Regions from separate parts of the Edwardsiella piscicida genome, predicted to be linked through region 2. Evidence: riboswitches for the same ligand, from Rfam matches in the RefSeq annotation. Region 2 holds a riboswitch; the other holds the start of a gene.
What was found. Region 2 has a riboswitch for cobalamin ahead of L1P05_RS09620 (cobyrinic acid a,c-diamide synthase CobB). Riboswitches for the same ligand answer to the same signal wherever they lie in the genome.
Positions count from the first base shown of each region.

Region 1: linked by a shared signal. The riboswitch ahead of L1P05_RS08915 (cobyric acid synthase) and the one ahead of L1P05_RS09620 (cobyrinic acid a,c-diamide synthase CobB) in region 2 are both predicted to bind cobalamin.

Region 1 is NZ_CP090968.1:1,955,811-1,971,812, forward strand. Features, by position in the region: gene phsA (thiosulfate reductase PhsA) at 1-247, opposite strand, end outside; gene cobT (nicotinate-nucleotide--dimethylbenzimidazole phosphoribosyltransferase) at 936-1,994, opposite strand; gene L1P05_RS08915 (cobyric acid synthase) at 2,050-3,591, opposite strand; cobalamin riboswitch at 3,780-3,959, opposite strand; gene cobD (threonine-phosphate decarboxylase CobD) at 4,163-5,239, shown strand; gene pykF (pyruvate kinase PykF) at 5,704-7,116, shown strand; gene L1P05_RS08930 (major outer membrane lipoprotein) at 7,417-7,653, shown strand; gene L1P05_RS08935 (L,D-transpeptidase family protein) at 7,857-8,981, opposite strand; gene L1P05_RS08940 (peptide ABC transporter substrate-binding protein) at 9,526-11,142, opposite strand; gene tpx (thiol peroxidase) at 11,360-11,863, shown strand; gene tyrR (transcriptional regulator TyrR) at 11,913-13,499, opposite strand; gene sseA (3-mercaptopyruvate sulfurtransferase) at 13,891-14,730, shown strand; gene L1P05_RS08960 (TIGR01620 family protein) at 14,768-15,835, opposite strand; gene L1P05_RS08965 (YcjX family GTP-binding protein) at 15,832-16,002, opposite strand, start outside.
Region 2 is NZ_CP090968.1:2,102,181-2,118,182, reverse strand. Features, by position in the region: gene eseQ (microtubule-disrupting T3SS effector EseQ) at 1-552, opposite strand, end outside; gene L1P05_RS09625 (GHMP family kinase ATP-binding protein) at 1,206-2,072, opposite strand; cobalamin riboswitch at 2,368-2,542, shown strand; gene L1P05_RS09620 (cobyrinic acid a,c-diamide synthase CobB) at 2,640-4,019, shown strand; gene cbiB (adenosylcobinamide-phosphate synthase CbiB) at 4,016-4,975, shown strand; gene L1P05_RS09610 (cobalt-precorrin-8 methylmutase) at 4,988-5,620, shown strand; gene cbiD (cobalt-precorrin-5B (C(1))-methyltransferase CbiD) at 5,617-6,756, shown strand; gene L1P05_RS09600 (cobalt-precorrin-7 (C(5))-methyltransferase) at 6,750-7,355, shown strand; gene L1P05_RS09595 (decarboxylating cobalt-precorrin-6B (C(15))-methyltransferase) at 7,345-7,914, shown strand; gene L1P05_RS09590 (cobalt-precorrin-4 methyltransferase) at 7,907-8,680, shown strand; gene cbiG (cobalt-precorrin 5A hydrolase) at 8,661-9,722, shown strand; gene L1P05_RS09580 (precorrin-3B C(17)-methyltransferase) at 9,716-10,441, shown strand; gene L1P05_RS09575 (cobalt-precorrin-6A reductase) at 10,438-11,223, shown strand; gene cbiK (sirohydrochlorin cobaltochelatase) at 11,234-12,028, shown strand; gene L1P05_RS09565 (cobalt-factor II C(20)-methyltransferase) at 12,025-12,738, shown strand; gene cbiM (cobalt ECF transporter S component CbiM) at 12,735-13,463, shown strand; gene L1P05_RS09555 (energy-coupling factor ABC transporter substrate-binding protein) at 13,474-13,755, shown strand; gene L1P05_RS09550 (energy-coupling factor ABC transporter transmembrane protein) at 13,742-14,419, shown strand; gene L1P05_RS09545 (energy-coupling factor ABC transporter ATP-binding protein) at 14,430-15,245, shown strand; gene L1P05_RS09540 (cobyric acid synthase) at 15,242-16,002, shown strand, end outside.

The DNA of each region.
Region 1 (16,002 bases), 150 kb from region 2:
AGATCCGCGTGCCCTGATGCGCCGCCTGCGGATTTCCTTGGATAAACACCGTTTTATTGTTCACCACCTGCGCCTGTATCGGGCAGCGGAAAGAGCACATCTCGCACAGACTGGGCGTCAGCCTAGCCTTACCTTTTATTTCATCGGGTCGATTCAACGCCAGCGCCCCGGGCGGAAAACTGCTTAGGGCACATCCACTACAGCCAATTCCAATGCCTTTAAGAAAAGAACGACGACTGATGCTCATATAGTCTCCTTTTTATTATATAAAATGATTATAGGGAGAAATGAGATTTATTATTTGAGCTCATCAGCAAATAAGCAGCCTATGGGAAATTATTTCCCCACCACTGACGCCGTCATGATAAATAAATGTGAACAGATGTTGCGTCAATATATACCGGGAAAACGGGTAAATTAAAAATAGCATAACCAGATAAAGCAATAATACCTCGTCAACGCCAATAATAGTATAGCGCATCATTGCTTTATTCCATTATTAGGGCGCCCCACCGCCCTGCGCGGCGCGCCACGCGCGCGATGCGCTGCAACATCCGCCCTCTGTCATCGGGCATATCTCCTCTCACCGCGCCAGCAACGGGGATCACTACAGATTAGCCCGGCTAACATGAACCGGTTTTTAATGGCATATTCAATGAATCACCACCATTAATCCAGAGCGAGAATAGCGCGGCGCAATATATTTATGGCATATCCAATAAACTTTTTCGCAACATTTCAGCAAGACACAGCACAAATAAGCGCGGGGCGTTTGTGGCATATTCAACAAATAATGATATGGAATCTCATCATCATATTCATGACAAGGTCATGACCGCCCGCCGATTATTCCCCACCCCGTACCGCGACGATCTCGATATCTACGCACCTCGATCGCCGCGGGTCAATACCGGGGACACTCCGTTCGCGCGCGGCTACGGCAGCACAATATTGCTCTGGCTCAGCAGCCCCATGCGCTGATGAACGGCGCAGGCCGCTTCCACGATCGGCATCATCAACGCCGCGCCGCTTCCCTCCCCGAGGCGCATCTCCATATGCAGGTACGGCGTCAGCCCCAGCGCCGCCAGCGCCAGCGCCGCCCCCTTCTCCGCCGAATGGTGCGACGGGATCAGATAGGGATGTACCCCCGGTGCGATCCGGCAGGCGGCCAACGCCGCGGCATAGGAGAGAAAGCCATCCAGCACCAGCGGAACCCGCGCCGCCGCGGCCCCGATCATCACGCCGGCCATGCCGACCAGATCGAACCCGCCCAGCGCCGCCAGCGTCGCCACGCCGTCTTGGGGGTCGGGCGCGTTGATACGGATAGCCTGCTCCACCACCGCCACCTTATGCCGTAGACGATCGGCCGGCAGGTTGGCGCCCAGCCCCACCGTCTGCGCCGGCGCGCTGCCGGTCAGCACGCTGACCAGCGCCGCCGCCGGCGTAGTATTGGCGATGCCCAGTTCGCCGATCCCCATCAGATCGACCCCCGCCTTGGCCTGCGCCATCGCCAGCCTGGCGCAGCGCACCAGCAGCTCTTCGGCCTGCGCTCGGCTCATCGCCGGGCCGTGCGCAATATTGCCACAGCCCCGCCCCATGCGCATATTGACCGCCTGCGGCAGGGGATCGGCGTCGATGCCGGCATCCACCAGCGTGACGGCGGCGCCGGCCTGCTGCGCCAGCACACACACGCCGGTGATCCCCAGCGCCATATTGTGCGCCTGGATGGCGGTCACCGCCTGCGGCGAAATGGCGACCCCTTCCTGGTATACTCCGTGATCGGCGGCGATAACGAAGATCTGTTTCTTCGTCACGGTCGGCGGCTGTGGCGCAGTGATCCCGGCCAGCTGAACGGCGAGCTGCTCCAGCCGTCCTAGACTGCCGGGGGGCTTCAGTAAACTGTCTTGGCGCTGGCGCGCCTGCGCCTGTGCCGCGTCGTCCAGCGGACGAATGGCGGCGACGATCTCCGCCAGCGCCTGTGCATAATGGGTCATCGTTGCGTATCTCTTAAGGTTAATGTCATGCGCTCCGCGGAGCGTGTTCGCGTCATCATGATGACGAGGCACCGCGCGCGTGGTCGCGCATCAGCTGATAGATGCGCGCGATATCCACATGCTCGCGCAGCGCCGCCGCCAGCCCGTCAAACTGTTGCTCACGCCAGGCAGCGTAGTTGAGGCGCGGACCACCGTCCGGCGCCAGCCCCTTACGCTCGCGCAGCGCATCGAGCAGCGCTCGCGTTAGCGCCGGAGTATCAAACAGCCCGTGCAGGTAGGTGCCCATCACCAGACCATCGGCGCTGATGGCGCCCTCCTCCCGATCGTCCGCCGCCCCGTTGACCGACAGCAGGCGGCAGAACGGGGAACATCCGGCGCCGCGCTGAGTCACCCCCATATGGATCTCATAGCCCGCCAGCGGAATCGCGCTGCACCCCGCCCACGGACCGGGCAACCCGCCCAGCGACGCGCCCCGCACCTGCGCGGTGGTTTTCTCCCGGGCAAAACGGGTTTCGCAGTCCAATAGCCCCAGACCGCTCATGGCCGCCTGCGTCGACTCAACCCCATCGACGATCCGCCGCCCCAGCATCTGGTAGCCGCCGCAGATGCCCAGAATCGGCGTACCGGCCTGGTGGGCGCAGAGGATCTGATGGGCCAGGCCGCTGTCGCGCAGATAGCGCAGATCGGCCAGCGTGCTTTTGCTACCCGGCAGGATCAACAGATCCGGCTGGCCAATCTCATCGTGCTCCGTGACATAGCGCAGGGTGACGTCCGGCTGGGCGTTCAGCGGCGAGAAATCGGTAAAATTGGCGATATAGGGGAGCTGCAGCACCGCGATCTCCAGCGCCCTCTCCCCCGCGTGCCGGTATTTGCCGCGCTGCAGCGCCACGCCGTCTTCGTCATCCAAATCGAGCGTCAGCCACGGTACGACGCCCAGCACCGGTACGCCGGTAAGGGACGCTATCTGGCGCAGGCCCGGGGTCAGCAGCGTCACGTCACCGCGGAACTTGTTGATGATGACCCCTTTGACCCGCGCGCGCTCCGGCGGCGTCAACAGCGCCAGGGTGCCATAGATGGAGGCGAATACGCCGCCGCGATCGATATCGGCCACCAGCAGCACCGGCGCGTCGATCGCCTCCGCCATTCCCATATTGACGATATCGCCATCGCGCAGATTGATCTCCGCCGGACTGCCTGCCCCCTCCAACACCATGATGTCGACCTGACGGGCCAACTCGCGGTACACCCGCGCCACCTGCGCGAGTAGCTGAGGCTTATGGCGGTGATAGTGGACGGCATCCATATCCTGCAGCACCCGTCCCATCAGCACCACCTGGGCGTGACAGTCGCTGGTAGGCTTAAGCAGGATCGGGTTCATCCGCACGTCCGGGGCTATCTTGGCGGCCTCGGCCTGCATCATCTGCGCGCGTCCCATCTCGCCGCCGTCGGCGGTGATCCCGGAGTTCAGCGCCATATTCTGTGACTTAAACGGCGCCACCCGGTAGCCATCCTGGGAGAACACCCGGCACAGCCCGGCGCACAGAACGCTTTTCCCCGCGTCCGAGGCGGTGCCCTGTATCATGATCGAGAGGGTCATGCTCCCTCCCCCAGGACGCGCGGCGGCCAACCGATAAAGGCGCGGTGACCGCTGGCGCCAAACCGTCGCATTCTCATCGTCATTTACCCCATAAAAAAAACCGCCGAAGCGGGTTGGTCATGCGCCAGCGCGAACGGCGCCCTGCGGCGACGTCCGACCCAGCCCATCCCCTCCCACCGAGGGCATTGCTACGTTATGGCATGACGGCCGGTATTCTGGCTTAGCCTCACTCTCGCCCGCGCCTTCCCAATCTTGGCGATCAGTGGCATTCTGCGGGGTCGTCGGCATCACAGCAGCGGGGGCTGCGGAGGAGTCACACCTCCTTCCCGAACGCATCGCGTCGGTAAACCGTCGTGCACCTGCGGGTGCTTGCAGAAAAGCGCCCATAGCGCATAAATTACAGCAAAATCATCAAAAGAGTAGCCTTACCCCTATCGACGGGGGCTGATGGACAGACTCAAGACGCCCCGTGCGCAGATTTCACCCGATCAGGGGCCACTCATTAATCGAGGGGGCAGACGCCCGCCGTGACGACGGTGCGCTGAGCCGGCCTCCCTTTTGGAGCACCGCAATGTTACACAGCCAGCACGGCGGCGACGTTCTCGGCGTCGCAGAGCGCCTGGGCGTCAGCGCACTTAGCCTCACCGACTTTAGCGCCAACATTAATCCCCTGGGCATGCCCGACAGCCTGCGCCAGGCCCTGCACGACCACCTGGCGTTGGCCCAGCCCTATCCCGACATTGAGTACCGCGCGCTGCACCGCGCCCTCGCCGCCCATCACGACGTCGACGCCGCCTGGATCGTCGCCGGCAACGGCGAGACAGAGCTGATTTTTGCCCTGGCCGATGCCCTGCGTCCGCGGCGCGCCCTGCTGCTGACGCCCGGCTTCGCCGAATACCGTCGGGCGCTGCAGCGGGTGGGCTGCGCCATTCAGACCCACGCGCTCAAGGCCGAGAACGGATTTCAGGTGGATGAGGATCTGCTGGCGGCGCTGACGGCCGATCTGGACTGCCTCTTCATCTGTACGCCCAATAACCCGACCGGACTCACCCCCGATCCCGCGCTGCTGCTGGCGCTGGCGGAGCGCTGCCAGCGCCTGGGCATCCGCCTGATCGTCGATGAGGCCTTTTGGGACTTTATCACCGAGCGGGTGGGGATGATCCCGCAGCTGGCGCGCTTCCCCTGCCTCTGCGTGCTGCGCTCCCTGACCAAGTTTTACGCCATCGCCGGACTGCGCCTGGGCTACCTGCTGAGCGCCGATGCGTCATTGACCGCGCGGCTGCGGGCGCGACAGATGCCCTGGAGCATCAATGCCTTTGCGGCGCTGGCCGGCGAGGTCGTGCTGCGCGACCGCGCCTATCAGCAGGCCACCCACCGCTGGCTGGCGCAGGAGCGCCCTTTTCTGCACTCGGCGCTGTCGGCGCTGCCGTCGCTTCAGGTGTGGCCGGGTCGCGCCAACTATCTGTTCCTGCGCTGCGACCGCCCGCAGATATGCCTGCAGCAGGCCCTGCTGCCCCACGGCCTGCTGATCCGCCGCTGCGCCGACTACCCGGGGCTGGACTCGCGCTATTACCGGGTTTGCGTGCGCCTGCGTCCAGACAACCTGCGGCTGATCGCCGCTATGCGCGCCTGCCTCAGCGAAGGCTAACGCACGCCGGCGCGCGGTGACCGGGGGGCTGAGCGGGGGCTGCCCACGCCCCGCACCCGGCGGCCTCATCCGGGGCGCGCCGATCGCGGCAGAGTGTGACCTTACGCACTTAACAGCGCGTGGTTGCGCAACGAAAGCAGCCTTTGCGCACGCTTTTTTCATCATTGCGCGCTCGCTATCCAAATTCGTTGTCTTTCTTGCGTTTAAATACGTATAATACCCGGCGTCAATTTTGTTGAATGGTTTCAGCCCTTGATTCGTCGCAGCGCCTACTACATAACAACGCGGCCTTTGCACTGGTCACCTCCCCACGGGCACGCATTTTTTGCCCCGGCACGTCGGCTGTCGCCTATTCTTCTTAGTAGTTCTATTTTCGCATCACCTGTTTTACCCCCTGTCCTCCCAGCCATTGGCGGTGGGAGTAAGCTTTTTCCAATCCATCACAACTTGCAGAAATGAATGTCATGAAAAAGACCAAAATCGTATGCACCATCGGTCCGAAGACCGAATCCGAAGAGATGCTGGGTAAACTGCTGAACGCAGGCATGAACGTAATGCGTCTGAACTTCTCCCACGGTGACTATGAAGAACACGGCCAGCGCATCAAAAACCTGCGCGCTGTCATGGAGAAGACCGGCCAGAAAGCCGCTATCCTGCTGGACACCAAGGGCCCGGAAATCCGCACCATGAAGCTGGAAGGCGGCAATGACGTCTCCCTGACCGCCGGCCAGACCTTCACCTTCACCACCGACCAGAGCGTCATCGGCAATAGCGACCGCGTCGCCGTCACCTACCCGGGCTTCGCCGCTGACCTGCGCATCGGCAACACCGTGCTGGTGGACGATGGCCTGATCGGCATGGAAGTGACCGATGTCACCGAAAGCACCGTGGTGTGCAAGGTTCTGAACAACGGCGACCTGGGCGAGAACAAAGGCGTTAACCTGCCGGGCGTGTCTATCCAGCTGCCGGCGCTGGCCGAAAAAGACAAGCGCGACCTGGTCTTTGGCTGCGAGCAGGGCGTTGACTTCGTCGCCGCCTCTTTCATCCGTAAGCGCGCCGACGTACTGGAAATCCGTGAGCACCTGAAGGCCCACGGCGGCGAGCAGATCCAGATCATCTCCAAGATCGAAAACCAGGAAGGCCTGAACAACTTCGACGAAATCCTGGAAGCCTCCGACGGCATCATGGTTGCCCGTGGCGATCTGGGCGTGGAAATCCCGGTAGAAGAAGTTATCTTCGCGCAGAAGATGATGATCGAAAAATGCAATCGCGCCCGCAAAGTGGTCATCACCGCGACCCAGATGCTGGACTCCATGATCAAAAACCCGCGTCCGACCCGTGCGGAAGCCGGTGACGTTGCCAACGCCATCCTCGACGGCACCGACGCCGTCATGCTGTCCGGCGAAAGCGCCAAGGGTAAATACCCGCTGGAAGCCGTCGGCATCATGGCGACCATCTGTGAGCGTACCGATCGCGTCATGCAGAGCCGTATCGACACCCTGCACGACTCACGTAAGCTGCGCATCACCGAAGCGGTATGCCGCGGCGCGGTAGAGACCGCCGAGAAGCTGGATGCCCCGCTGATCGTCGTTGCCACCGCCGGCGGCAAATCCGCCAAGGCCGTCCGTAAGTACTTCCCGGATGCGATGATCCTGGCCCTGACCACCAACCCGGTCACCGCCCGTCAGCTGATCCTGAGCAAAGGCGTCATCCCGATGATGGTCAAAGAGATCGCCTCTACCGACGATTTCTATCGCATCGGTAAAGACGCTGCCCTGGAAAGTGGTCTGGCGCAGAAAGGCGACGTTGTCGTCATGGTCTCCGGCGCACTGGTACCGAGCGGCACCACCAACACCGCCTCAGTACACGTGCTCTGATAGCACAAAAATAATTAAATTCAAGCGCCGCTCTGCGGCGCTTTTTTTATCCTGGTACAACATTTTTATCTCTTGAATTGATATTATTAATAGAATTAACTGAATAGCGAAATAAGAAGATTCCAATAGAAGCGACCTGTTTTGTCTCTCTTTTTTAACCTTCCCGCAAAACAAGGTGGTTCTTTGAGCGAACGATCAAAATAAACCGCTTTAGCATGAAAAATTTATTCTCTTTAGAAAATGGTTTGTGTAATACTTGTAACGCTACATGGAGATTAACTCAATCTAGAGGGTTTTATAATGAATCGTACTAAACTGGTACTGGGCGCTGTTATCCTGGGTTCTACTCTGCTGGCTGGCTGCTCTTCCAACGCTAAAATCGACCAGCTGTCTTCTGACGTTCAGACTCTGAACACCAAAGTTGACCAGCTGTCTTCTGACGTGAACGCAATGCGCGCTGACGTTCAGGCTGCTAAAGACGACGCAGCTCGCGCTAACCAGCGTCTGGACAACATGGCTCACGCTTACAAGAAATAAGATTTCTTGAGCTGAGCGAAAAAGGCGCACTTCGGTGCGCCTTTTTTATTTCTATCGCGCCCTCTCACCGCTCACCTCTAGCACGTCGCTACCGTTCAACGCCGCCCTCACCCACACAGCGCGCTCTGCGCCGCGCTATGATACGTAGAAAAAAAGGGAGGTAAAACCCTCCCCTTAGGATACGCCGAGTGCTCCTAGCCCCCTTAGCGGCCGTTTAATACCGCCTCGGGGATCGCGGCGTCGATCGGCGCCGGCGCGGTGGCGGAGGCTGCGTTGCTGGCCGGTGCATTAGCCGGGGTCGCGGCGCTGACCGGCGCGATGGCGGAGGCTGCGTTGCTGACCGGTGCATTAGCCGGGGTCGCGGCGCTGACCGGCGCGGTGGCGGAGGCTGCGCTGCTGGCCGGTGCAGCATGGCTCACCAGCACCGGCATACCGGAGCGTCGCGCCATCGCCTCGTCAAACGCCGCGCGATCCGTCAGCGGACTGGTGGCGAAGGCGGATACCCGACCGTTTAACGCGATCGGCATCGTCTGCGGATCGTCGCGCTCGGTGCGCGACAGCGGCTGGTGCACCTCGACATAGCGCTTACCGTCCGGCTCTACCGACGTCTTCACTGGCTGATTGACGATCTGCACCCGGGTGCCGCCCGGTACGCTGCGAAACAGCGCTTCGATATCCCCCGGACGCAGGCGGATACAGCCGGAGCTGACCCGCATGCCGATGCCAAAGTCAGCGTTGGTGCCGTGGATCAGGTAGACCCCGCCCTGGGCGGCCAGACGCAGCGCAAAGCGCCCCATCGGGTTATCCGGCCCGGCGGGCATCACCGCCGGCAGGCTGATCCCCTGCGCCTGATAGTGGCGGCGGATATTGGCGGTCGGCGTCCAGGTCGGGTCCTTGATATGCTGAGAGACCCGGGTCACCATCTCCGGCGTATTGCGCCCCAGCTGACCGATGCCGATCGGATACACCTCCACCCGATTCTCTCCCGGCGGATAGTAGAACAGGCGTAGCTCGGCAAGGTTGATAACGATCCCCTCACGCGGCGTGTCCGGCAGCAGCATCTGGGCGGGGATGATCAGCTCGCTGCCCGGTCGAGGCAGGAAGGGATCCACGCCGGGATTGGCCTCCAGCATCCCCAACAGCCCTATCTGAAAGCGTGCAGCGGTCGCCTCCAGCGGCTTGCCGTCGCGGGGAACGGTGTAGGTGAAGTTTTCGCCGATAAGGCGGCTGTCCGGCGCCGGCAATGGATAGTCCGCCGCGTGGGCGCCGCTCCCTGCCGCCATCCATAGCGACAGCACAAGGCTTACTGCAGTCAATGCACGTTTCATGCTGGGTTCCCGATCTGTTCTGTGTCCACCGACGCCGCCGCGCCGGATACCGGCCTGGGGCGACAGCCGCAGGCGCTCAACACAAATATTAATATTTACTTACGTAATGGCAATTTATTCTGCCAGCATTGCTCTAAATAATTCTGCAATTTACACTTGTTTTCAAATGATTACCAAAGTATAGCCGGCAACATCTTCGCGGACCTTCGCGCTGGGCGAACGACGGGAGAAAATGCGCCGGCGCATCGCCTGCCACCTGCGCGCCGAGGGCACGGCGCAGCCCAAAGCGTCAGTTTTGGCCATCTAAGATGAAATGATGCGTCAGAGGGGAAATGAGGCCTATTTTTATCGCCATTGCAGATACAGAATGAAATAAAACATTATTTTTTGCTTTATTCTGAGCGCCTATTTGCACGGCACCCTCCGGGAAAATACGTTAAATATGCTTTTTACTTAAATAAGCATAATAGAATGGCCATGGCGCGCTTATTTTAGCGCCACGGCCCGACGCGGAAAATATCACCCTCCCGCGGAATAATACCGGCTAGTGCTGTAGGATATACAGCTGGTGGCTGTAGGCGACATCCTCTGGATTATTGATGGGATACCCCTTTACCCAGGGCTTAATCAGACGGGCATTGGTGTATTGGTACAGCGGAGCGATCGGCGCCTCCTCCGCCAGCATGCGCTCTGCCTGCTGGTAGATGGCGCTACGCGTCTGCCCATTGCCCTCCCGCGCGGCCTGCTGCAGCAGCGCATCGTATGCCGGCTGGCTAAAGCCGCTCAGATTGCCGCTGTGGCGGCTCCCCAGCAGCCCCAGAAAGCTGGAGGACTCGTTATAGTCGGCAATCCACGACGCACGCACCACGTCAAACTGGCCGCTGTTACGGCTATCGACGTAGGTTTTCCACTCCTGATTGGTCAGCTTGACCTGAACCCCCAGGCTCTTTTTCCACATCGATGCCACGGCGATGGCAATTTTCTGGTGATTCTCCGCCGTGTTATACAGCAGCGTCAGCCGGAGCGGGCGCGATGGCCCGTAGCCCGCCTCGCGCAGCCAGGCCCGCGCCTGACGGTTACGCTCCGCCTGGCTCATCCGCTGCATCGGCAGCGGCTGCGGCACCACGCCATCGGTCACATCCGGCGTCAGCCGGTAGGCTGGCTTCTCCCCGCTGCCCACCACCTTGCCGGCGATGATCTCGCGATCGATGGCATAGGAGAGCGCGCGTCGCACCCGCGCATCGTTCAGCGGCGCCCGGCGGGTATTGAACGCATAGTAGTAGGTGCCCAGCTGAACCGGCGTAAACACCTCGTCGGGAATGCGCTTTTTCAGCGCCTGATACATGTTTTTTGGAAAAGACTCGGTAATATCCAGATCCCCGGCCAGATAGCGTTTGGTCGCCGCGCTCTCCTGGTTTATCGGAACAAAGGTCACCCTGGTCAGCCGGGTCTGGGCGTGATCCCAGTAATAGGGGTTCGGCGTCAGCACGATATGTTCGTTGACCACCCGCTGCGCCAGCTGGAACGCGCCGTTGCCCACCAGGTTACCCGGGCGCGTCCACGCCTGGCCGTAGCGCTCGACCACCTTCTGCGGCTGCGGGAACAGGCTGAAATGGGCGCACAGCTGTGGGAAATAGGGCAGCGGGCGATTCAACTGTACCACCAGCGTACGGGCATCCGGGGCCGTTACACCCAGCCGATCGGGGGGCAGCTGACCGCTGACGATCTCCGCGGCGTTGGCGATCCCCGCCGTCTCGGCAAACCAGGCAAAGGGGGAGTGGGTCTGCGGATCGACCAAACGTCGCCAGGCATAAACAAAGTCATAGGCGGTGACGGCATCGCCGTTAGACCAGCGCGCCGTATCGCGCAGCTGAAAGACATAGCGCTGCTGATCCTTACTTTGCCAGGCGGAGGCGACGCCGGGCTGGACGCTGCCGTCCGGCCCCTGATTAACCAGCCCCTCAAACAGATCGCGCAGCACCTGCGCCTCCGTCAATCCGACGGCGGCGACGGGATCCAGCGATACTGGCTCATCCTTCAGATGGCGTACCACGCTCTGCGTCTCCGCCAGAACGGTGCCCGGCGGCACCTGCGCCGCCAGGGCGCCGTTACTGACGACGACCCCAATGGCCGCCGCGGCGGCCAGACGAAAAAGCTGCATCGTTCACTATCCTGTGTTGGTCACTCAGCCCCAAGGGCGCCCGGTTGGCGCTATGCCCCTACTCTGCCTGAAGCGCGCATTCATCACCACTTTTAATTATTGCCGGGCGGGACCACCACGCCGAGAAACAAAAATTTAACACAAATCACCTATTCACGGCGCCGCAATTGGCATACACTGCCCCATTGTTAACAATCCAGAAACAAGAGGGAGCATTATGACGCAGACTGTTTTATTCCGTGGCACACCGGTCACGCTCGACGGTCACTTTCCACGCCCCGGCGAAGCGGCGCAGCCGTTCTCCCTGGTGTCGAAAGATCTGGCAGATCTGACCCTGGCCAGCTTCGGTCAGCAGCGTAAAATTCTCAATATTTTCCCCAGCATTGACACCGGGGTCTGCGCCACCTCGGTGCGGCGCTTCAACCAGCTGGCCGCCGAGGCCACTAACGCCGTGGTGCTGTGCATCTCCGCCGACCTGCCTTTCGCCCAGGCACGCTTCTGCGGCGCCGAAGGGTTGAATAACGTGATTACCCTCTCCACCCTGCGCGGCGGCGAGTTCAAGCAGGCGTATGGCGTGGCGATTGCGGAGGGACCGCTGGCCGGACTGACGGCGCGGGCGGTGGTGATATTGGATGGTGAGAATCGGGTGATTTACAGCCAGCTGGTGGCGGAGATCGCCGACGAGCCAGACTACGAGGCCGCCCTGGCCGCGCTGAAGTAACGTCTTAATCGGCGCCGTAGCGCGGGCTGCGCTACGGCGTCACACGCCTTTACTCCCCCTCGTGATGGGGATCGGCATCCTGATGACGGCGGCTACTCAGTCCGTATTCACGCAGCTTATTGGCGATGGCGGTATGGGAAACGCCCAGCCGTTTAGCCAGCTTACGGGTGCTCGGGTAGTTACGGTACAGGCGGGTCAGCACAGAACGCTCAAAGCGTTTGCAAATCTCATCCAGCGAACCGTCCAGCACCTCGTCACCCAGCGCCATCTCGGCCTCAAACTCCGGTAGCACGATATCCTGCGGGCGCAGCTCGTAGCCCTGCAGCTGCGTCAGGGCGCGGTACACGGCGTTCTTCAGCTGACGCACGTTGCCCGGCCAGCCATACTGGCTGAGAAACGCGCTCAGCTCCGGCGCCAGCTTAGGCCGCGCCATCCCCTGCTCGTCGGCAAAGCGCGCGACAAACAGCTCCGTCAGCGGCATGATATCCTGCGTGCGTTCGCGCAGCGGCGGCAGATTGAGGGTTAAGACGTTGAGACGATAGTAGAGATCCTCGCGGAACAGCCCCCGCTGCACCAGATCGATCAGGTTCTTCTGGGTCGCGCAGATCACCCGCACGTCGACGCGTACCTCGTGCTCCTCGCCGACGCGGCGGAAGGTTCCATCATTAAGAAAGCGCAGCAGCTTGGCCTGCATGCGCGGCGACATCTCGCCGATCTCATCCAGCAGCACGGTGCCGCCGTTAGCCTGTTCAAAGAAGCCCTTCTTGCCTTCCAGCGCATTGGGATAGGCGCCCGGTGCATGGCCGAACAGTTCGCTCTCCGCCACTTCGTCGGGCAGCGCGGCGCAGTTCAGGGCCAAGAACGGCTTTTTACCGCGCGGACTGCGCAGATGGCAGGCGCGGGCCAGCACATCTTTGCCGGTGCCGGTCTCGCCGACCAGCAGCAGCGGCGCATCCAGCATCGCCAGCTTACGCGCCTGCTCCAGCAGCTGACGCATCTTGGGGCTGACGCCGATGATATGGTCGAACTCGCTGTTGTCGTTCACCGCCAGATTCTGCAGCTGACGCCCCATGCGTACCGCCGACTTCAGCACCACCACCGCGCCAACCGGGGTGCGGTGCGTCTGTTTGCTGTCGTCCAGATAGATGGGCATGATATCCATCAGGTAATCCTGGCCGCGGATCACCACCTTCTCGCTGTGCGGCGCGACGTCATCGTCCTCCAGCCAGCGCATAAAGTTGTAGCCGCCGATCAGCGTCGCCGCGGTCTGGTGGCAGATTTTCTCCTCGCTGGTGGCAAACAGGGACAGCGCCGCCTGGTTGGCCAGCTCGACCTTGCCCTTCATGTCGATGGAGAAGACCGGCTCCGGCAGCGACTCCAGCAGCGCCCACATGGCCCGGTGCTCGCGCTCGGAGGGCATAAACGGCACGGTCCGGACATCGGTTACCCCGCTGATGCGGCGAATCTCCGCCATCAGCTGACGGAATACCTCAAAATCCAGCTCATTAAAGTTCAGATAAATTCGCCCGATGGTATCAATCTCAATGCCGCGCAGATCAATATTACGGGCGGCGAGAAGATCCAGCAGTTCACGCGTTAGACCGATACGATCTTCACAAAAAACTTCCAGACGCATTAGTTTTGACCTTACTCTGCTTATGCTGCGTGTGTACGCGAAAAACAGCCGTTGTTTGCCCAAACCACCAGCACAGCGGCTGAAGCTATTACCTGTCACCCAAAGTTGACAGATTTTTCTGTTATATGCCAGTCATCTTCCCCGATTTTCATCGGTTGATGAGCGCCGTTGACCTACGTCGAGCGCCCCATCGCCGGCGCGGGCGCCGCGGAGCTCGGGATGCCATGGGCGTAAGCCAACGCGTACAGTATCTTACCATACATTTATCATACATTTTAGCCGAAGATCGCGGAAGGCTGGCATAGCTCATGCATCCATGCGCGCGGCCATACCCTGCGCCAAGGTTGCGGTATACAATCGGAATCCCCTTTGCCTCGCACCCGGAGCTACCATGTCATCCTCTCTGTTTGTCACCCCGCAGTGGCTGGCCGCCCACCTGGCGGATCAGGATATCCAACTGCTTGACGCCCGCCTGGCCCCCCCGGGGTCGCGCGCCGATCCCGCCGTCCGTGCCGAGTCGGTGCGCCTCCCCGGCGCCCTGCGCTTTGATATCGATGCGCTGTCCGACCACGCTAGCCCGCTGCCCCACATGATGCCGTCCGCCGCCGATTTCGGCACCGCCATGCGGGCGCTGGGCGTCGACAGCCGGCGCCATCTGGTGATCTACGATGACGGTACGCTGTTCAGCGCTCCGCGCGCCTGGTGGATGCTGCGGACCTTTGGCGCGCCGCGCGTCTCGCTGCTCGCCGGGGGGCTCGCTGCCTGGCAACGCCTGGGACTTCCTCTGCATCAGGGGGCTCCGACGATCGCCTCGCCGGGACACTTCCCGGCTCAGCTGGATACGCGCCGCCTGCGCAGCGCCGCGCAGGTGCTGACGGCGCTGGAGGATAACCATACCCAAATCGTTGATGCCCGGGCGGCCGCCCGCTTCCGTGGAGAGGCGCCGGAGCCACGCCCCGGCCTGCGCAGCGGCCATATTCCCGGCAGCTATAACCTGCCGTGGGACAGCGTCGTGCGGGACGGCGTCCTCAAGACGCCGGAGGAGTTGCAGGCGCTGTTCACGCAGGCCGGTATTGATCTGCAGCGCCCGATTATCGCCAGCTGTGGCTCCGGCGTCACCGCCGCGGTGCTGCTGCTGGCGCTGGCGGCGCTGGGCGTTGAGGAGACGGCGCTGTACGACGGCGCCTGGAGCGAATGGGGGGCAGAGGATTCGCTGCCCATTGCGCGGTAAACCGGGGGCTCCGCCGAAGCGCAGCCCCGCGGCGGCGCTAGGTTCGGCGCTCTGCCTTTGCCGCAGGCAGCGTCCGCCGCAGCTGGGCTATCAGCTCACGGCGAAAATCCCCCAGACGCGGGCGATCGTCGCCGATCCACGGCAGCGGGCGGCACAGCTCCATCGCCTTGATCCCCAGCCGCGCGGTCAACAGCCCGGCGCCGATCCCCTGCGCCGCCCGCGCCGACAGGCGGGCCGCCAGATCCTGGGAGACCCAGTCCATACCCACCTCGCGCACCAGCTCCGAGGCGCCGGCAAAGGCGATGTTCAGCAGTACCAGGCGGAACAGACGCAGGCGGCTGTAGTAGCCCAGCTCAATGCCGTACAGCGCGGCGATACGATTGATCAGGCGCAGATTGCGCCAAGCGATAAAGGCCATATCCACCAGCGCCAGCGGGCTGACGGCGATCATCAGGGTCGACTCGGCGGCGTAGCGGCTGATCTCTCGCCGCGCCTGGCTGTCGAGCACCGGCTGTACCAGCGTGGCGTACAGGGAGACCACCTCGCGATCGCTGTGGGTCTCGTGCAGCGCCGCCTGCCAGCGCTGCACCGCCGGGTGGCTGCCATCCAGCCCGGCCTGGCGCAGCAGGCGTTCGCAGAATGCCCGCCCGCCGCCGACGGCGTGGCTGTGCAGCAGATCGGCGGCCAGCTCACGCTCTTCGGCGCGCTGGCGCAGCCGGTAGAGATGACGCCATTCGGTGGCCAGGGCGCCGACGCCGGCCAGGACGATCATGCCTCCGGCCACGCAGCCGCCCAGCGCGATCCAGTCCTGGCTGATCCAAGCCTGATGCAGCCAGGCCGCCCCCTGCGCCAGCACGCTGAGGCCAAACAATGCCACCCCGCCCAGCGCGATACGCCGCCACAGGCTGCGGCGCGGACGCAGGGCCAAGCTGACCATCCCTTCCAGCCGCCCCTCCTCCTGCTCCGCCTCGACCTCTGACGGCGCCGACGGCGTAAACGCCTCGGCCTGATGCGCGTCGAATGCCATGCTCGGCTGCAGCGGCGGCGTCGGCTCCGCGCTCAGCGACGCATCGAAATCGATGCGCGGTTTAATCGGATCGTTCACCGTAATTTATCTCCCAGCAAAAATTCCATCACGCTGTCCATACGGATATGCGGCAGCGGCGTGTCCACCGCCATGCGCTGCGGCCGGAACTGTTCAAAATGAAACCCCTGCTGCTGCCAGAATGCGGCCTGCGGCAGGCGCGCCGGCACCTCGCCCGGATACACCGT
Region 2 (16,002 bases):
TCGGCTGGTTAACGATAATTTTTGGTCGGCTAAGATATTTATCTCGGCGGTTAGGCCGGGTCTGGCAAAGCTCAGTAATTTATCATCGCTTTTCTCTTCCACGATTTTTTCGTAGCCGCCCTCGAGCATCGCCGATCGCACGATCTCTGCGCGGGCGTTTTTGGGGATCTCTCTCTGCCGCTGGTGCCGCACGTCGTCGAGCACCGCATTGGCGCGTGAGCCGATATAGGAGTCAATATCCTGCGCCAGGCGGTGATTGACCGCATGGCGGGCATGAGAGATAGACGTGGCCTCCATAATCAGCCTGTTGGCTAAATCGGTGCAGATATCGCAGAGCGTCTGGACTTTATCCAGCGGCTTATTGCAGCCAAGCTTTAGCAGGTCATCGCACTGACGCATGGTGAGATCGAATGTAATGCGAGCATCATGGCTGTCTTCTGATATTTTTCTAAAGCTGGCCAGATTCACCCTGTCGGCGTGGTTGGATGCATTGTCGTTTATATCGTAACTATGGTTTTTCTGAAATAAATGCAGCAGGGCGTTAATATTCATTGCGCACACTCTTTATATGCCGAAAGTGAAAGGAGAACGTCTTTTTGCGATATGACGATAGTCTTCGTCAAATAGTCTTATGTCGCGTCGGTTATATCGATTTATATAGATGATTGTATCTGCACATTGCTTATTTGGTAGCGCGCGTCGTGATTTGTTTAATTATTGTTGATAGAGGTCGGCGCGTCCGCTTTTCCGCCTGCGGTGCGTGGCAGCGCGCTGCCGCAGCGCCTTGAGCCCGACGCCATCAATAAAAAACACGCGCGGGCGCGGCATAAATAGGGTGGTTCGATAAGCGATATCGACCTATTTCGCATCGCAGGTCGGCGATAGGCTGCGATTTTTAACCATCAATGCGATATAACTCCATCGATATAGGCTATAAAATTATTCCGCAAATGAATAAATAGTACCGACGGCATTATTTATTATTGGTGGGGAAATGCATGCGCTGGCAATCCGCATTATTCACTCCTGCGCGGCGGACCGGCCTATTTTATCCGAGGCGCGGGGCATGAATAACGGCAAGGTGTGGCTCGTCGACGTCGGCAAATCCGCGCCCCCGGATCCGGTGCCCCAGGCGCACATTCACGCGCGGTTGGTCAACTACGCCGCCGCGCCGCGGGCAGAGGGCAAGGTGGGGAGGGCGCCGGCTATAGCAGGGTGACTCCGCCCGGCACCATGCTGAGCAGGTGCTGCACGGGCCAATGGCGGGTAAGCCGCTGTTGGGTTAGCCGCCACTTAACCTCGTCGACGTCATTTTTGCCTCGATCCAGCAGCAGCCCGACGACGCTGCCGCTGTGCGCCACGTTGATGCCATATAGCCCACAGGCGTCGACCAGCGACCGCAGCGCATCAAAGCCGGGCTTGGGCAGCAGCCGCTGGCTGGCGATGGCGCTGAGGGTGGCGGCCTCGCCCATCCGATAGGGATCTTGTGTCGCGCAGGCCGCCTGTACCTTGTCCCAGGCGCGCTGGAGCGCGGGGGCACCGGCCTGTAACGCCGCCCGGCGCGCGGCGCGGTGATAGTCCGCCGTGCGCAGCGTCAGCGGGCTCTCCAGCACCAGCAGATCGAGCGCGGGCGGCGCCGCGCAGGCGATTTGCGTGGAGGCATCGTTATGATCGAACAGGGTCAGCTGGCGAAACAGGGTGCTGTCGGTGGGCTCCAGGGAGACGCAAAGCGCGGCGAGCGTCCCCTCATCCAGGGTATGCCCCAGATGGTGCGCGGTGGCGACGGCGGTGGCGGCGATGTCCGCCGTGCTGCTGGCCATCCCCTTGGCCACCGGAATGGTGGAGTGGATATCGATGCGTATCTCGCGGCTCATCTGCGCCGGGTAGCGCCAGTGCTGCAATAGGCGCGTAACCATGGCGCGGGCCAGGGGGCGTTCGTCCGCCCGAGGCGCGCCGCGGCTGACTTCAACGGTGCTGTACCACCCGATGGGGCAGGAGATCAGCTTTTCACTGCCCAGGATCCAGCCCTGGATAAGCTCCCCGCAGGAGGCGGGGCACTGCGCAACGGCCACGCCTTCACCTTTGAACCGATAATTTTGCCGCATAGTGGCATGGCGACGGCAGGAAAGCCACGCTTTTCACCCTCGCCCTGCCGCGCCGGCGGGAGCGTGGGGAAAAAGCGTGCTATGGTGATAGTCTGAGAATCAGCGGTAACGCTATTTGCATGATAATAACGGGTGGAAGACGTACCCTCATGCGGTTTTTATGCTAAATTGCGCCGTCTTTACTTCTGTGATGGGCGACGAGCGCCGCGCAGGCGTGAGCATGAAGAGATCTTTGTGACGGTGAGCGAGCGTTGCTCGCTCACCATGTAATAAGCCGACAGGTTTGCCATATTAATGGTAGGGAAGGGGGTGTAACTCCCCCGCAGCCCCCGCTGCTGTGATGCTGACGACCCCGTGTACACCACTGATCGCAAGATTGGGAAGGACGGGCGAGGAGGACGCTAAGCCAGAAGACCTGCCCGTCGGTAACTACCAACAACTTCGGTGGGAAGTGGGTTGATCTGATGCATACAGTCGCAAGACTGGGTAACGGTGTATCTATACCCTCCAACCACCCTGAACAGGATCAGGGGCATGGCGGCACAGCAGTACGCGTTCGTTCTGGCGGGCACCGGCAGCGGCTGTGGCAAAACCACGGTGACGCTGGGATTGCTGAGTCTATTGAAACAGCGTGGGCTGCGCGTTCAGCCGTACAAAGTGGGGCCGGACTACCTCGATACCGGCTGGCATACGGCCGTGTGCGGCACCGCCTCCCGCAACCTCGATAGCTTTATGCTGCCCGCACCGACGCTTAACGCGCTGTTTGGCGAACGGATGCAGCGGGCCGACGTCGCGGTCATCGAGGGGGTGATGGGGCTGTATGACGGCTACGGCACCGATCCGAACTACTGCAGCAGCGCGGGGATGGCCAAGCAGCTCGGCTGCCCGGTGATCCTCCTGGTGGATGGCAAGGCGGTCTCCACCTCGATTGCCGCCACGGTGATGGGCTTTCAGCACTTTGATCCCACGTTGAATATCGCGGGCGTGATGGTGAATCGCGTCAACAGCGAGGCGCATTTCGCGCTGCTTAAAACGGCCATCGAACACTACTGCGCCATTCCCGTGCTCGGCTATATCCCGCAGATGGCGGGCGTTTCCCTGCCTGAGCGCCACCTCGGCCTGGTGACGGCCCGGGAGTCCGTCGTGCGGGCGCAGCCCTGGCAGGCGTTTGCCGCCGCGCTCGAACGCACCCTGGATATCGATCGCTTACTCTCCCTGTGCCCGATGGCGTCGCTGCCGCCCGGCGCCTGGCCTGCGCTGCCCGCCGCCGACGCCGGCCGCGGATTGACGCTGGCCATGGCCGAGGACGAGGCGTTCAACTTCTATTACCCGGACAACGTTGCGCTGCTCGAACGCATGGGCGTCGAGATCGTCCGCTTTAGCCCCCTGCATGACGCCCAGCTGCCCGACTGCCAGATGGTGTGGCTGGGCGGCGGCTACCCGGAGCTGTATGCCGAGAGGCTGGCGGCCAACGCATCGATGCTGGCGAGCCTGCGCGCGGCGCACCGGCGCGGCGCGGCGATCTACGCCGAGTGCGGCGGGCTGATGTACCTGGGCAGCACGCTAGAGGATGCCGACGGGGCGATCCACCCGATGGCCAATATTATTCCCGGTCACAGTAAAATGGGGCAACGGCTGACCCGCTTTGGCTACTGCGAGGCGCAGGCGCGTCAGCCGACGCTGCTGGCGGATAGCGGCGAAACGCTGCGCGGACATGAGTTCCACTACTCCGACTTTTCCCCCCACACCCCCGCGCTGCTGGCGTGTCGCAAAGTGCGCGATGGGGTGACCACCCAGGCGTGGGACGGGGGATGGCAGGTCGGCAGCGCCTTTGCCAGCTATCTGCACGTTCATTTCGCCCAGCGCCCGCGGATGCTGAGCCGCTGGCTGGCGGCCGCCAGGGCGGCCCTATGACGCTCTTGGCCTGGTGCCTCGCCTGGCTCCTCGACGCCGCGATCGGCGATCCGCCGCGCTGGCCGCACCCGGTACGCTGGATGGGGCGCCTGATCACCGTCGTGCAGCGGTGCGTGCGCCGCTGCTGCCGCAGCGAGGGCGCGCTGCGCATCGGCGGCGGCGTGCTGTGGCTGACGGTGGTGGGGGTGACGTGGGGCGTGGCCTGGGGGGGATTGACGCTGGCGCGGGCGATCCATCCGTGGCTGGGGTGGGCGGTCGAGGTCTGGATGATCTTTACTGCGTTGGCCGGCCGCTGTCTGGCGGATGCCGCCCGGGAGGTCGAACGGCCGCTGCGCGCCGGTGCGCTCGCCGCGAGCCGCGAAAAGCTCTCCTGGATCGTGGGGCGCGATACCTCGTCGCTGCAGCCGCCGCAGATCAACCGGGCGGTGGTGGAGACCGTCGCCGAGAATACGGTGGATGGCATCATCGCGCCGCTGTTCTTCCTGCTGCTGGGCGGCGCGCCGCTGGCGCTGGCCTACAAGGCGGTCAATACCCTCGACTCGATGGTGGGCTACAAGCATGAAAAGTACCGGGCGATCGGCATGGTCAGCGCCCGGATGGATGACGCGGCGAACTACCTGCCCGCGCGGCTGAGCTGGCTGCTGCTGAGCGCGGCGGCGTGGCTATGCCGCGAGGATGTTGCCCGCGCGCTGCGCATCGGCTGGCGCGATCGCCGCTGCCACAGCAGCCCCAACTGCGCGTGGCCGGAGGCGACCGTGGCCGGTGCGCTGGGGATCCGGCTGGGCGGGCCGAACGATTATTTTGGCCAGCGGGTGGAGAAGCCCTGGATCGGCGATGCGCGCCGCGCGGTTACCCCAGATGATATTTCCCGAACGATTCGACTGATGTGGGTCGCGTCAGCCCTGGCGCTGGCGCTGTTTATGGCGGTGCGCTGGCTGCTGGTCGGCGCGGCCTGAGGAGACGAGATCATGCAATATATCCAGCAACCCCAGGCGATTGAGGCCAAAAGTTTCGACATCATTGGCGAGATCATCCGTGAGACGCGCCCGACGTACCAGTTCGCCAGCCCGCTGCACGAGGCGATCGTCAAGCGGGTTATCCACACCACCGCCGACTTTGACTGGCTGGATATCCTCTGGTTCTCCCCGGATGCGCTGACGCAGCTGTGCGCGGCGCTGAGCCGGCCGTCCGTTATCTACACCGATACGACGATGGCCCTCTCGGGGATCAATAAACCCCTGCTGGCCACGTTTGGCGGCGAGTGTCGCTGCTATATCAGCGATGCGCAGGTGGTGGCGCAGGCGAAGGCGCAGGGGATCACCCGCTCCATGGCGGCGGTCGATCGGGCGGTGGCGGAGGCGGAGCGCCCGGTGTTTGTCTTCGGCAATGCGCCGACGGCGCTGTTTCGCCTGCTGGAGCACGATGTCGCCGTCGGCGGCGTGGTGGGGGTGCCGGTGGGGTTTGTCGGCGCGGCGGAGTCGAAAGCGGCGCTGACGCACAGCGGCTTGCCCGCCATCGCGGCGCTGGGGCGCAAGGGCGGCAGCAACGTGGCGGCGGCGATCGTTAACGCCGTGCTGTACCACCTGCGGGGGGAAAAATGAACGATCGGGCCTTCGATACGCCGGTGTGGCACCACGGAAAGGCGCTGCGCAAGGGCTATACCACCGGCTCCTGCGCCACCGCGGCCGCCAAGGTCGCCGCGCTGATGGCGCTGCGCCAGCAGCCGATCCACCAGGTCTCCATCGTCACCCCCTCCGGCGTCACGCTGAACCTGAGCGTTGAATCGCCGCATATCGAGGGGGAGCAGGCCATCGCCGCCATTCGCAAAGACGGCGGCGATGATGTCGATGCGACCCACGGTATGCTGATTTTTGCGCGGGTCACGCTCAACGACAGCGGCACGATATCGCTGTCGGGGGGCGAGGGGGTCGGCACCGTGACGCGCAAGGGAATTGGCTTGCCCATCGGCAGCGCGGCGATCAACCGCACGCCCCGCCACACCATTGAGTCGGCCGTGCGCGAGGCGATCGGCCCGACGCGCGGCGCCGCGGTCGAGATCTTTGCGCCGGAGGGCGTCGCGCGGGCGCAGAAAACCTACAACGCCCGCCTGGGTATCCTGGGCGGCATCTCGATCATCGGCACCACGGGCATCGTGACGCCGATGTCGGAGGAGAGCTGGAAGCGTTCGCTGGCGCTGACGCTGGAGATGAAGCGCGCCGCCGGGATGACGCGGGTGGTGCTGGTGCCGGGCAACCACGGCGAGCGCTTTGTGCGTGAGCAGATGGGGATCGAGGCCGATGCGGTGGTGACGATGAGCAACTTCGTCGGCTATATGATCGAAGAGGCGGTGCGCCTGGGGTTTCGCCAGATCGTGCTGGTCGGCCACCCGGGCAAACTGATCAAGGTCGCCGCCGGGATCTTCCACACCCACAGCCATATGGCCGATGCGCGCATGGAGACGCTGGTGGCACATCTGGCGCTGCTTGGCGCGCCGCTGGCGCTGCTGACGCGGGTGCGCGACTGCGACACGACCGAGGCCGCGATGGAGCATATCGACGCCTACGGCTTTCAGTCGCTGTATGACCATCTCGCCGAACGTATCTGCCAGCGGGTCATACAGCGGCTGCGCTTTACCCAGCATCTGCCGATCTGCGACGCCATTCTGTTCTCGTTTGATAACCAGACGCTGGGCAGCAACCGCCCGGTCGCCGCGATCGTGGCGGATCTGCAATGTTGACGGTCGTGGGGGTGGGGCCGGCGGGCGTCCATCTGATGACCCCCGCGGCGCGCGATGCGATCGCGCAGGCGGAGAGCCTGGTGGGCGGGGCGCGTCATTTACAGCAGTTCCCGACCTTTCGCGGCGAGACCTTCACCCTCGGCGCCAACGTCGCGGCGCTGCTGGCCTGGCTGGAGGCCCGGCGCCGGCGCCGCGTGGTGATCATGGCCTCCGGCGATCCGCTGTTTTACGGCATCGGCACGCGGATCGTGGCGCACTTTGGTATTGAGCATGTGTGCATCATCCCCGGCATCAGCGCGGTGCAGTATCTCTGCGCGCAGGCGGGCGTCGACATGAACGAGATGTGGCTCACCAGCAGCCACGGCCGCCGGGTCAATTTTGATGAGCTGGCGCGCCATAGCAAGGTCGCGATGGTCACCGACGCGCGCTGTGGACCGAAAGAGATCGCCGCGCAGCTGGTTGCGCGGGGGAAAGGGCATCGCTGGATGGTGATCGGTGAAAACCTGGCGATGGAGAGAGAGCGGATTTACTGGCTGCCCGTCAGTGAGGTCCGCGCCGACTATGAGATGAACGCGGTGGTGATCCTCGATGAACGATGAGCTTTTTCTGCGCGGCGAAACGGTGCCGATGACCAAAGAGGCGGTGCGCGCGCTGGCCCTCAGCAAACTTGCGCTGCACCGAGCCCGCCATCTGATTGATATCGGGGCGGGAACCGGCAGCGTGTCGATTGAGGCCGCGCTGCAGTTTCCCTCCCTGCGGGTGACCGCCATCGAGAAAAACCCCGCGGCGCTGCGCCTGCTGGCGGAAAATTGCCGGCGCTTTGCCTGCGACAACGTCAGCATTCTGCCCGGCACCGCGCCGATGCCGGTGGCGGCGCGGGCCGACGCCGTGTTTATGGGCGGCAGCGGCGGCCACCTGACGGCGCTGATGGACTGGTCCATGGCGCAGCTGCATCCCGGCGGGCGCCTGGTGATGACCTTTATCCTGATGGAGAACCTGCATAGCGCGCTGGCCTACCTGGCGCAGCGGGGAGCGCAGGGCGTGACGTGCCAGCAGATACAGACGGCGTCGTGGGTTCCGCTCGGCAAGGGCCACTACTTTAAACCGAATAATCCCGTTTTTGTTATCGCCTGTCAGAAGGAGGAGCATCATGTCTGAGACATTCGATCCCCGCTGCGTGTGGTTTGTCGGCGCGGGGCCCGGCGATCGTGAGCTGATTACCCTCAAGGGCTATCGGCTGCTGCAGCAGGCGCAGGTGGTCATCTATGCCGGGTCGCTGATCAACCCTGAGCTGCTGGCGTACTGCCCCCCCGGGGCCGAGTGCCACGACAGCGCGGCGCTGCATCTGGCGCAGATCCTCGATCTGATGGAGGCCGGGGTCCGGGCCGGGAAAACCGTAGTGCGTCTGCAGACGGGCGATGTCTCCCTCTACGGCTCCGTGCGTGAGCAGGGGGAGGAGCTGACCAAGCGCGGCATCGCCTGGCAGGTGGTGCCGGGGGTCAGCGCCTTTCTCGGCGCGGCGGCGGAGCTCGGCGTGGAGTATACCGTGCCCGACGTCGCGCAAAGTCTGATCATCACCCGCCTCGAAGGCCGCACGCCGGTGCCGGCGCGTGAGCAGCTGGAGTCGTTCGCCCGCCATCAGACGTCGATGGCGATTTACCTCTCCGTTCAGCGGATCCACCGGGTTGCGGAGCGGCTGATCGCGGGGGGCTATCCGGCCGCTACGCCGGTCGCGGTGATCTATAAGGCAACCTGGCCGGAGAGCCGCACCGTTCGCGGCACGCTGGCGGACATCGGCGATCGGGTGCGCGATGCGGGGATCCGTAAAACGGCGCTGATCCTTGTCGGTAGCTTCCTCGGCGATGAGTATCACTACTCAAAGCTCTATGCGGCGGACTTTAGCCATGAATACCGTAAAGCCTGAGTCCATCGCGCTATTTTGCCTGACGCCCGGCGGCGTGCGACTGGCCAAGCGGCTGGCGGCGCGGCTGCCGCTGACCTGTTTTACCGGCGAGGCGCTGTGGGAGGCGGGGTTTATCCCGTTCGACGGCGGCCTCGCCCAGACCGTTCGCCGCGCCTTTCCCCACTATTCGGCGCTGATTTTCATCGGCGCGACGGGGATCGCCGTGCGCGTGCTGGCGCCGCTGCTCAATGACAAGTTCAGCGATCCGGCCGTGGTGGTGATCGATGAGCGCGGTCAGCACGTGATCAGCCTGCTCTCCGGACATGTGGGGGGGGCCAACGCCTTGACCCGCGCTCTGGCGGGCATGCTGGGGGCCGATCCGGTGATCACCACCGCCACGGACGTGAACGAGATGGCCGCGCTGGATACGCTTGCGCTGCAGCTTGACGCTCGGATGGCCGACTTGCGCTCGGCGGTTCGGGAGGTTAACTCGATGCTGGTCAGCCAGCGGCGGGTCGGGCTGTGGTGGGATCCGGCGCTGGCGGCAGAGGTCAGCCGCTGCGATCGGCGGGGATTTATCACCGTGAGCGACCTGCAGGCGCTGCCCGCGCTGGATGCGCTGGTGTGCATCACCCTGCGCCGCGATCTGCCGGAAATTCCGCTGCCGCACTGGAAGCTGGTGCCGCAGCGGGTGGTCGCCGGCATCGGCTGTCGGCGGAATACCCCCTTCCCGCTGTTGGACGCGCTGCTGGCGCGCCAGCTGGAGGCGCAGGGGCTCGATCCGCTGGCGCTGAAGGCGATTGGCAGCGCGGCGCTCAAGCGCGATGAGCCGGGGCTGATCCAGCTCGCCGCCCGCTGGCGCATCCCGTTTCACACCTTTACCACCGACGCGCTGCGCGCGCATGAGCAGCGCTTTCCGATCTCGCCCTTCGTGCGTCGCACGGTCGGCGTCGGGAGTGTCTCGGGACCGGCGGCCTGGCTGCTGAGTCATGGACAGCTCGTAGGCGATACCCTGCGTGAGCAGGGCGTCACGATTACCTTAGGAGTTTCATCCGGATGTTAACCGTTATTGGAATCGGCCCTGGCTCACAGGCCATGATGACGATGGAGGCCGCTGAGGCGCTGCAGGCGGCAGAGATCATCGTCGGCTACAAAACCTATACCCACCTGGTGAAAGCCTTTACCGGCGACAAGCAGGTGATCAAGACCGGCATGTGCAAAGAGATCGAACGCTGCCAGACGGCGATTGATCTGGCGCAGGCGGGGCATAACGTCGCCCTGATCAGCAGCGGCGACGCGGGGATCTATGGCATGGCGGGGCTGGTGCTGGAGCTGGTCGGCCGGCAGGGGCTGGCGGTCGAGGTTCGCCTGATCCCCGGAATGACCGCCAGCATCGCCGCCGCGTCGCTGCTCGGGGCGCCGCTGATGCATGACTTCTGTCATATCAGCCTCAGCGATCTGCTGACCCCCTGGCCGGTCATCGAAAAGCGCATCGTCGCCGCCGGCGAGGCCGACTTTGTGATCTGTTTCTACAACCCGCGCAGCCGCGGCCGCGAGGGGCACCTGGCGCGCGCCTTTGCGCTGCTGTCCGCCGTCAAAAGCGCGCAAACCCCGGTGGGGGTGGTGAAGTCCGCCGGGCGTAAAAAGCAGGAGAAGTGGCTGACCACCCTGGGGGAGATGGATTTTGCGCCGGTGGATATGACCAGCCTGGTGATCGTCGGCAATAAGACCACCTACGTGCAGGACGGCCTGATGATCACGCCGCGGGGCTACGCGCTGTGAACCCTGGCGAGGTGCTGGTGATCGGCGGCACCAGCGACGCCCGGGCGCTGTGCCAGCAGCTGGATGCGGCCCAGGTGGCCTACACCCTATCGGTGGCGACGCCGACCGGCGAGGCCCTCGCCGGCGAGATCCGCGGGCGGGTGCGCTGTGGGCGCCTGACGCAGGCGGAGATGGTCGCCTGGCTTGAAACGCACCGGACCCGCTGGGTGATCGACGCATCGCACCCCTATGCCGAGCTGGTCAGCCGCAGCATCACGCAGGCCTGTCACACCGCGGGCGTGCTGCTCAGCCGCTATCAGCGCCCGGAGCAGCTCAGCGATCTCACCCACCCGCTGCTCCACCGCGTCGCCAGCATTGAGGCGGCCAGCGCGCTGGCGCGACGCTTTGGCGAACGGGTGTTGCTGACCACCGGCAGCAAAGATTTGGCGCGCTGGCGCGCGGCGCTGCCGGAGAAAACGCTGCTGGTGCGCGTGCTGCCACTGGCGGAGGTGATGGCGCAGTGCGCCGAACTCGGCTTCGGCGTCGGGCAGATCTTCGCGCTGTGCGGCCCCTTTAGCGCGGCGTTTAACGCGGCGTTTTATCGCCACTGTCGGGCTGACGTGGTGATAACCAAAGCCTCCGGCGCCGAAGGCGGCTATCAGGAAAAGGTGCAGCCCTGTCTGGATGCCGGTATTCCCTGCATCGTTATTACACGTCCGGCGCCGCAGGTGACGGGCGCGGAGTTACTGGAGAGTCTGGCCGACTTTCAACGGCGCTTGGCGCGCTGGCTGGCCACGGCTTAAGGAGAATGAGATGAAAAAGGCGCTTCTGGTGGTCAGCTTTGGCACCAGCTACCGCGAGACCGGTGAGAAGAATATCGCGGCCTGCGAGCGCGATCTGGCGAGCCACTGCCCCGATCGCGATCTGTTCCGGGCATTTACCTCCGGCATGATCATCCGCAAGCTCAGGCAGCGCGACGGCATTGCGATCGACACGCCGCTGCAGGCGCTGCAGCGGCTTGCGGAGCAGGGATATCAGGATGTTGCGATTCAGTCGCTGCACATTATTAACGGCGATGAGTATGAGAAGGTGGTCCGCGAGGTGCAGAGCATGCGCCCGCTGTTTTCCCGCCTGACGCTGGGGGCGCCGCTGCTGAGCAGCCATGAGGACTACGTGCAGCTGATGCGGGCGCTGCGGCAGCAGATGCCGCCGCTGGGGGCGCAGGAGAAAGTGGTGTTTATGGGACACGGCGCGACGCACCACGCCTTTGCGGCCTATGCCTGCCTCGATCACATGATGCGGGCGCAGGGTTTTCCGGCCTGCGTGGGGGCGGTAGAGAGCTATCCGCAGGTCGATATTCTGATCGAGAGCCTCGCTCGGGAGGGGGTTCGCGCGGTGCATCTGATGCCGCTGATGCTGGTGGCCGGGGATCATGCGATCAATGACATGGCCTCAGAGGAGGCGGACTCCTGGCGAACGCAGTTCAACGCCGCCGGGATCCCGGCGACGCCGTGGCTGAACGGCCTGGGCGAAAATCCGGCCGTGCGGGCGATGTTCGTGGCGCACCTGCAGCAGGCGCTGAGCGGCGCGATGGAGGCGGCGGCATGAGCGGCAAACTGTACGCCCTGAGCACGGGGCCGGGCGCCGCCGATCTGATCACCGTCCGCGCCGCGCGGATCCTCGGCTCGCTGGATATCCTCTACGCCCCGGCGGGACGCAAAGGCGGCGATAGCCTGGCGCTTTCCATCGTTGGCGACTATGTCGGCCCGCGGACGGAGGTGCGCTGCTGTCACTTTCCCATGAGCGCCGACGGCGCGGAGAAAGAGGCGGTCTGGGACGCGGTCGCGGCGGCGCTGGAGGCGGCGGTGAAGGCCGGCAAGCAGGTCGGCTTTATCACGCTCGGTGACGCCATGCTGTTCAGCACCTGGGTCTTTTTACTCCAGCGTCTCGGCAGCCCCGACTGGCTGGAGATCGTTCCGGGCGTGACCTCGTTTGCCGCGATCGCCGCGCGCGCCAGGACGCCCCTGGCGATGGAGCAGCAGTCGCTGGCGGTGATGGCGTGCACCGCGCCGGAGGCGGAGATCGCGCAGGCGCTCTCGCGCCATGACACGCTGGTGCTGATGAAGGTCTATGGCCGGTTTGCGCGCATCAAGGCGCTGCTGGCGCAGGCCGGCCTGCTGGAGTGCGCGCTGATGATGTCCGACGCCACGCTGCCCGGCGAGCGGTGCTGGCGCCACCTGAATGAGGTCGACGACGAGCAGGCGCTGCCGTATTTTTCGACCATTTTAGTCAATAAGGGGTGGGGGGGATCACGATGAACCTCGAACAGCAGCTCAAGCGGCTGTCATTCAGTGGTCTGGCGGCGGCGCTGCTGCTGCTGATGGCGCCGCAGCAGGCGTTTGCGATGCACATCATGGAGGGGTTTCTGCCGCCGACCTGGGCGCTGGCGTGGTGGCTGCTCTTTCTGCCCTGCCTGTGGTACGGCCTGGTGCGCCTGCGCAGCATCGTGCAGGAGGAGAGCCATCAGAAGGTGCTGCTGGCGCTGTGCGGCGCGTTTATTTTTGTCCTCTCGGCGCTGAAGATCCCCTCGGTGACCGGCAGCTGCTCACACCCGACGGGCGTCGGCCTGGCGGTGATCCTGTTTGGGCCCGGCGTGGTCGCCATCCTCGGGGCCATCGTCCTGCTGTTTCAGGCCCTGCTGCTGGCGCACGGCGGGTTAACCACCCTGGGCGCCAACGGCATGTCGATGGCCGTGATGGGGCCTATCGTCGGCTATTGGGTATGGACGCTGGCCTGTCGCGCCGGGATCCGCCGCGACGTCGGGGTCTTCCTGTGCGCCATGCTGGCGGATTTGATGACCTACGTTGTGACCTCGGTACAGCTGGGGCTGGCCTTCCCGGATCCGACGGCGGGGGCCGCCGCCTCTATCGTGAAGTTCATGACCATTTTCTGTCTGACGCAGGTTCCGATCGCCGTTGCCGAAGGGCTGCTCACCGTCATGATCTACGACCAGTTGACCAAACGCCGGCTGATTAGGGCATAAGGAGAGGGCGATGAAAAAGACGTTAATACTGCTGGCGATGGTGATTGCGCTGGTGATCCTGCCTTTCTTTATCGATCACGGGGGCGAGTTCGGCGGCGCGGGTGGGGAGGCCGAAAGCCAGATCCTCGCGATCGCGCCGCACTATGAGCCCTGGTTCCAGCCGCTGTATCAACCCGCCAGCGGCGAGATAGAGAGCCTGCTGTTTACCCTGCAGGGCTCCCTTGGCGCGGCGGTGATCTTCTACATTCTGGGATACGCCAAGGGCAGGCAGCGCCGTGATGACCGGACTTGATAGGCTGAGCTATCAGAGCCGCTGGCTCCACGTCGCGCCGGAGCGGAAGTTTCTGCTGTGGCTGCTGCTGATGATCCTGGCGTTTACCCTGCCGCCGCTGGGGCAGGGGGTGACGCTGGCGGTGACCGCCGCGCTGACCTGCTGGCTGCTGCGCATCAGCCTCTGGCGCTGGTGCCGCTGGATGGCGCTGCCGTTTGGCTTTTTGCTGATCGGCGTGCTGACGATCCTGGTCAGCGTCAGCCGCGACCCGCAGACGCTGGTGGTGGGGCTGCCGCTGGGCGATCGCTGGCTGGGGATCGCCGCCGCCGGGCTCGTCACCGCCAATGAAACCCTGTGGCGCAGCCTCGCCGCGCTGGCGGCGACGCTTTGGCTGGTGCTGAACCTGCCGTTTCCTCAGCTGCTCCTGCTGCTTAAGCGGGGGCGGGTGCCGCGGCTGCTGATCGAGCAGATCCTGCTGATCTGGCGCTTTATCTTTATTCTGCTGGACGAGGCGCTGGCCATCCATCGCGCGCAGACGCTGCGCTTTGGCTATCGGCGCCTGCCGCAGAGCTACCGCTCCCTGGCGATGCTGGTCGGGCTGCTGTTTAGCCGGGTGCTGATCCGCTATCAGCAGATGGCCACCGCGCTGGATGTCAAACTGTATCAGGGTGATTTTCACCTCTAAGGAACGCACCATGCTGGCTACCCTCGACCTCGGATTTCGCTATCAGGAGGCGCAGGTACTGAAGGGCGTGTCGCTGGATCTCGCCGCCCACGCCGTGACCGGGCTGGTGGGGGCCAACGGCTGCGGCAAATCCACGCTGTTTATGAACCTGAGCGGGCTACTGCGGCCGCAGCAGGGGGCGGTGCTGTGGCAGGGCCAACCGCTGGATTACAGTAAGCGCGGTCTGCTGGCGCTGCGTCAGCAGGTGGCGACGGTCTTTCAGGACCCCGATCAGCAGCTTTTTTATACCGATATCGACAGCGATATCGCCTTCAGCCTACGCAACCTGGGCGTGGCAGAGGCGGAGATCGCCCGGCGCGTAGAGGATGCGCTGACGCTGGTGGATGCGCACCCGTTTCGACATCAGCCGATCCAGTGCCTGAGCCATGGGCAGAAAAAACGCGTGGCCATCGCCGGGGCGCTGGTGCTGCAGGCGAAATACCTGCTGCTGGACGAGCCGACGGCGGGCCTCGATCCCGCCGGGCGGGCGCAGATGATCGCGATCGTTCGGCGGATTGCGGCGCAGGGGAACCACGTAGTGATCTCCAGCCATGACATCGATCTGATCTACGAGGTCAGCGATGCCGTCTACGTGCTGCGCCAAGGCGAGGTGCTGGCGCAGGGGGCGCCGGGCGAGGTCTTCGCCCGCGCCGATCTGATGAGGGCGGCCGGGCTGACGCAGCCTTGGCTGGTGAAGCTGCACACGCAGCTGGGGCTGCCGCTGTGTAAGCGTGAGGATGAGTTTTTTCAACGTATGCGACACAACGCGATAAAGGAGGCCCGATGACGCAGGCGATGGCGATTATGCTGCAGGGGACCGCCTCTGACGTAGGCAAAAGCGTGCTGGTGGCGGGACTGTGCCGCATTTTTTATCAGGACGGCCTGCGTACGGCGCCCTTTAAGTCACAGAATATGGCGCTGAACTCCGGCATTACGCCGGATGGCAAAGAGATGGGGCGCGCCCAGATTTTTCAGGCGCAGGCGGCGGGCATTGCGCCGGACGTGCGGATGAACCCGGTGCTGCTCAAGCCGACCAGCGATCGCAAAGCGCAGGTGGTGCTGATGGGGGAGGTGGCGGCCGATATGGACGCCGTCAGCTACCACCAGTACAAGCCGCGTCTGCGCGAGCGCATTCTGGCGGTCTACCAGAGCCTGGCGCAGCAGTATGAGGCGCTGGTGCTGGAGGGGGCCGGCAGTCCGGCGGAGATCAACCTGCGCGATCGCGATATCGTCAACATGGGGATGGCCGAAATGGCGCGCTGCCCGGTGATCCTGGTGGCGGATATCGACAAAGGGGGCGTCTTCGCGTCGATCTATGGCACGCTGGCGCTGCTGCGCCAGGGCGAACGGGCCCGGGTGAAAGGGGTGATCATCAATAAGTTTCGCGGCGATGTGGCGCTGCTGCACTCCGGCATTGAACAGATTGAAGCGCTGACGGGGGTGCCGGTGCTGGGGGTGATGCCGTGGCTCGAGGTGGATCTCGACGACGAGGACGGCGTCGCGCTGCAGAAGGGCAAATACCGGCAAACGGCGCCGCGCGATAT